2 regions of the Brevibacillus sp. FW301-21C12A genome follow, and region 2 is predicted to be linked to the other one. Evidence: riboswitches for the same ligand, from Rfam matches in the RefSeq annotation. Region 2 holds a riboswitch; the other holds the start of a gene.
The links. A riboswitch is a leader RNA that binds a small molecule or an ion and turns the genes downstream of it on or off. The one in region 2 is predicted to bind S-adenosylmethionine.
Positions count from the first base shown of each region.

Region 1: another riboswitch for S-adenosylmethionine. It lies ahead of AC3WQH_RS03145 (aminotransferase class I/II-fold pyridoxal phosphate-dependent enzyme); the one in region 2 lies ahead of mtnK (S-methyl-5-thioribose kinase).

Region 1 covers NZ_JBYTBG010000003.1:68,075-70,273, forward strand. The annotation lists gene AC3WQH_RS03135 (DUF5665 domain-containing protein) at 1-6, opposite strand, end outside; gene AC3WQH_RS03140 (pyridoxamine 5'-phosphate oxidase family protein) at 182-637, shown strand; SAM riboswitch class I at 727-852, shown strand; gene AC3WQH_RS03145 (aminotransferase class I/II-fold pyridoxal phosphate-dependent enzyme) at 948-2,111, shown strand; gene AC3WQH_RS03150 (trans-sulfuration enzyme family protein) at 2,108-2,199, shown strand, end outside.
Region 2 covers NZ_JBYTBG010000024.1:31,646-33,844, reverse strand. The annotation lists gene AC3WQH_RS15455 (anti-sigma factor) at 1-761, shown strand, start outside; SAM riboswitch class I at 854-999, shown strand; gene mtnK (S-methyl-5-thioribose kinase) at 1,180-2,199, shown strand, end outside.

The DNA.
Region 1 (2,199 bases), on a different contig from region 2:
GTGCATAAGCCGGTCTGTAGGCGTAGGTGCCACTTTTTCCAACCTCCTTATCCGGTACGGCTTTGTTTTTTACCAGTGTAGGGAAAAAAACAGGCAGAATCAAGGCGTGGAGGAAACGTTTGCCTAATGGCAGATGCGAGGGGTACAATAGACGTACTACCGTTTACGAGGAGGCATCCGAATGGCTGAAACCGTATCCCAAACCTTGTCGGAAGAACTGTTCGCGCTCCTGCAAAAAGAGCGATTTGTGACGCTCGGCACCGTCGATCACGAGACAGGAGCGCCATCGCTCAGCTCCTTGTCCTGGACATTGGCGGTGAACAGCGGACTCATCCGCTTTGCCGTGGATAACCGCTCGCGCATACTCGCCAATATTGCCAAAGAGCCGCAGGTCGTCCTGCATCTGATCGGGGCAGGCTCCTCTTTTGCGATCAACGGACGCGCCGCAGTGAAAGCCGAGCGGCTGGAGGGCGTTCCGCTGAAGCTGGCGCTGGTGGAGATCGCGATTGACTCCGTCCGAGACGTCATGTTTTACGGCTCGCGCATTTCCGTAGAACCGCAATACGAAAAGACGTACGACAAAAACGCGGCTGCGAAGCTGGACAACCAGGTCATGACTGCGCTGAAAAACGCCTAGTCAAGACGGCCGCACAACAGTGGAAAATCCTGTTGACAAAAAACCGCCGTATCCTTTAGTATTAGGTCATTCAAATTGAATAGCAAAACTTCTTATCCAGAGAGGCGGAGGGACTGGCCCGATGATGCCCGGCAACCAATCACCTGCATGTTCGTTCATGCGGGGAGATAATGGTGCTAATTCCTGCAGAGTTTTTTAACTCTGAAAGATGAGAAGGTCTTGCTTACGGTGACGTAAACAAAGCCTTCTTTCAGAGGAAAGGGGGCTTTTTTCATGCCCCTCGTACATCATTGGAGGGAGAGAGTTACGTATGAGACTGGAAACAAAATTGATTCAAGCAGGCGTAGGCAGAGATGAAAAAACAGGGGCGGTCAGCTTTCCTGTCTACTATGCCACCGCATATCGCCACCCGGCATTGGGGCAGAGCACAGGCTTTGACTATACACGCACGGCCAATCCGACCCGCACGGTTTTGGAAGAAGCCATCGCCGAGGCAGAATCGGGCGATGCGGGCTTTGCCTGCGCATCGGGAATGGCGGCGGTTCATACGGTCATGGGGCTGTTTTCCCAGGGAGATCATCTCATTGTGTCGCTCGATTTGTACGGAGGGACGTATCGCTTGTTTGATCAGGTGCTTTCCCGCTACGGCCTGTCTTTTACGTACGTAGACTTGCGCGACCTGGAAGCGGTGCATAACGCGCTGCGAGCCGAGACAAAGGCGATCTTCGTCGAGACGCCGACGAATCCGCTCATGCAGATTACCGATCTTCGCCAAATCGCCGGGCTGGCAAAGCAGCATGGACTTTTGACGATAGTCGACAACACGTTCATGACCCCTTATTGTCAACGCCCGCTGGAGCTTGGCGCAGATATCGTGTTGCACAGTGCGACGAAGTACTTGGGTGGCCACAACGATGTACTGGCCGGACTGATCGTGACAAAAGGCGAGGAGTTGTCGGAAAAAATCCGGTTTTTGCATAATTCCATCGGAGCGGTATTGGGTCCACAAGATAGCTGGCTGTTGGTACGCGGAATGAAGACATTGGCGCTGCGCATGGAAAGACATCAGACAAACGCGCTCGCGGTTGCAAAAAAGCTGCAGGAGCATCCGGCTGTCGCCGAAGTGTTTTACCCAGGGCTGCAAGAACACCCCGGGCATGCCATCCAGGCGAGCCAGGCAAGCGGTTATAGCGGTATGGTTTCATTCCGGGTACGGTCTGCGGAGCAGGTGGGCTTGTTTTTGCAAAATCTGCGCATCGTTTCTTTTGCGGAAAGCCTTGGCGGCGTCGAGTCGTTGTGTACGTATCCGGCGACACAGACCCACGCTGACATTCCGCTGGAAGTACGGGAGTATGTCGGCGTTTGTGACCGATTGCTGAGGCTGTCGGTCGGGATTGAGCATCCGGAAGACTTGATCGCTGATCTGTTTCAGGCTTTGGACGCAAGTCTTGTCGTTGGGGGGGCTGCGCGATGAATTTCGCAACGAAGGTTTTGCATGGCTCTACTTGCATCGATCCGTTCACAGGGGCGTCGTCGGTTCCGATTTACCAGGCTTCCACGTT
Region 2 (2,199 bases):
TCGACATGGAGCTGCGAGAGCAGGTTGGCAACGAGGCCAAAAGCGCTGGCCGCTTTCGGAGCACGAATGTGCTGTGGAACGTGAGCGCCAGACCGGAGTGGACAGGGGGCGTCAGGGAGCAAAAGCTGTTTTTCCGCTATCCGCTATCGGCCGGAGAACCGGAAGAAGACACGTCCTTTTTGCGCACGCCTGCCTGGACGACGCTGGAAAAGCTGCCGGAAGGAACGGTTTCCCAACTGGCGATCTCGTTTGACAGCTTCCTGACGTATGAGCAGTATGTCGAGCTGGTTTCCCGCCATGTCAGCAGCTACAACCAGGAGACGGTCTGGTTTGCCGTCGACACTGGCGTGGAGGTGAAACAAGTTGACGGGGAAGCCGGCAATCTGCTACTCGGCCCGGGGGAGGTCTGGGGCTTTGCCGAGCGGGAGCTGGATTACGGAACCGCGCCGATTCAGGTGAACGGAGAAGGCGAGCGGCGAATGGCCGCCTTCATGGGCGAGATGAAGTATTTGACCGAGCAAAAAAGCTTGGCGCGCGATATGGGCTACGCGCTGCTTTCGGGCGGCAATCCGCAACTCGAGGAGCGCTATCGCTATTTGCAGGAAAAAGGCGTGCGCATCTACGGCGCCGTCCTGACCGGGCCGACGAAGGAGCTGCTCAGGCTCAAGGAGGAAAAGTCGATTACCGCCGCGTTTGTCGGCAAAATCGACTGGTGGAACTGGGAGCGCCCCGCCGCCTCGGGGACGCAGAATAGCTGGTAGAAGGCGAGCCGTTTTTGCAAAAAAAGAGTGTTGACATCGTGGAACCGCAGGTTGTATGATTCAAACTAAATCAAAACCGCATACGTTTGGATACCTTATCCAGAGAAGGTGGAGGGACTGGCCCGATGATACCCGGCAACCGACACGACGCGATTTCAACGCGAGCAGCGATTGAAGCAAAAAGCGACGTGCACGGTGCTAATTCCTGCAGAAACAAAAGTGGTCTGGAAGATAAGGGGGACATGACACGTTATTTGTACGTGACGACAGCGACCTCTTTTCTTCGGAAAAGAGGTCTTTTTGTATGTCACAGCACGAACGCCGATGGCCGCATGACACCGTTTGACCGCAAGGCTGGGGGATATGACCAGTCCGCTACAGATAGAGAGAAACTACTTAACGAGGGGAGTAATCAATCATGGCATACCGCGCATTGACTGAACAGGAAGCAGTAGAGTACGTAAAAGGCTTGCCGGGTCTGTTTACAGAGGGGGCCGAGTTGACCAGCCGAGAAATCGGGGACGGGAACCTGAATCTGGTGTTCGATATTCAGGAGTCGGCTACCGGAAAAAAAGTGATCGTGAAGCAGGCGCTGCCGTTTGCGAGAGTCGTGGGCGAGTCGTGGCCGCTGACCATCGACCGCGCCCGGATCGAGAGCGAAGCGCTTCGCATCCAGCACAAATACGTACCGGACCTGGTGCCGGAAGTGTACCACTTCGATCAGGAGCTGGCCCTGACGGTGATGGAAAACGTAGGCGACCACATCATCATGCGCAAAGGCTTGATTGAGGGCAAGCGCTATCCGCTTTTTCCGAAGCAGATCGGCCGTTTTCTCGCGCACACCTTGTTCTACACATCGGATTTGGGCGCGCATCCGTACGACAAAAAAGCGCTCGTCGGAACATTCATAAATCCGGAATTGTGCAAAATCACAGAAGATCTCGTCTTTACCGATCCGTACGAAAATGCGCCGACCAACGACTTCAACCCGCTGATTCGCCGGGAAGTGGAAGCGATCTGGAACAACAAGCCGCTCAAGCTGGAGATCGCCAAGCTGAAATACGACTTCCTCACGCGCGCAGAAGCGCTGCTGCACGGCGACTTGCACACGGGCAGCATTTTCATCACCGAGACGAGCCTGAAAGCGATCGACCCGGAATTTGCCTACTACGGGCCAATCGGCTTTGACATCGGCGCGGTCATCGCCAACCTGCTGCTCAACTACGCAGGTCAACACGGATTGCAAGAAGACCCAGGAGAACGCGACTCGTATCGCGAATACTTACTGGAAACGGTGGAAGATGTCTGGAACGAATTCGTTTCCCAGTTCGTTCAGCTCTGGCACAAACAGGCAAAAGAGCGCAGCGCTCACGTCGAAGGCTTGTGGCAAAGCTACGTGAAGCGACTGATTCAGGACACGGCGGGCTATGCCGGCTGC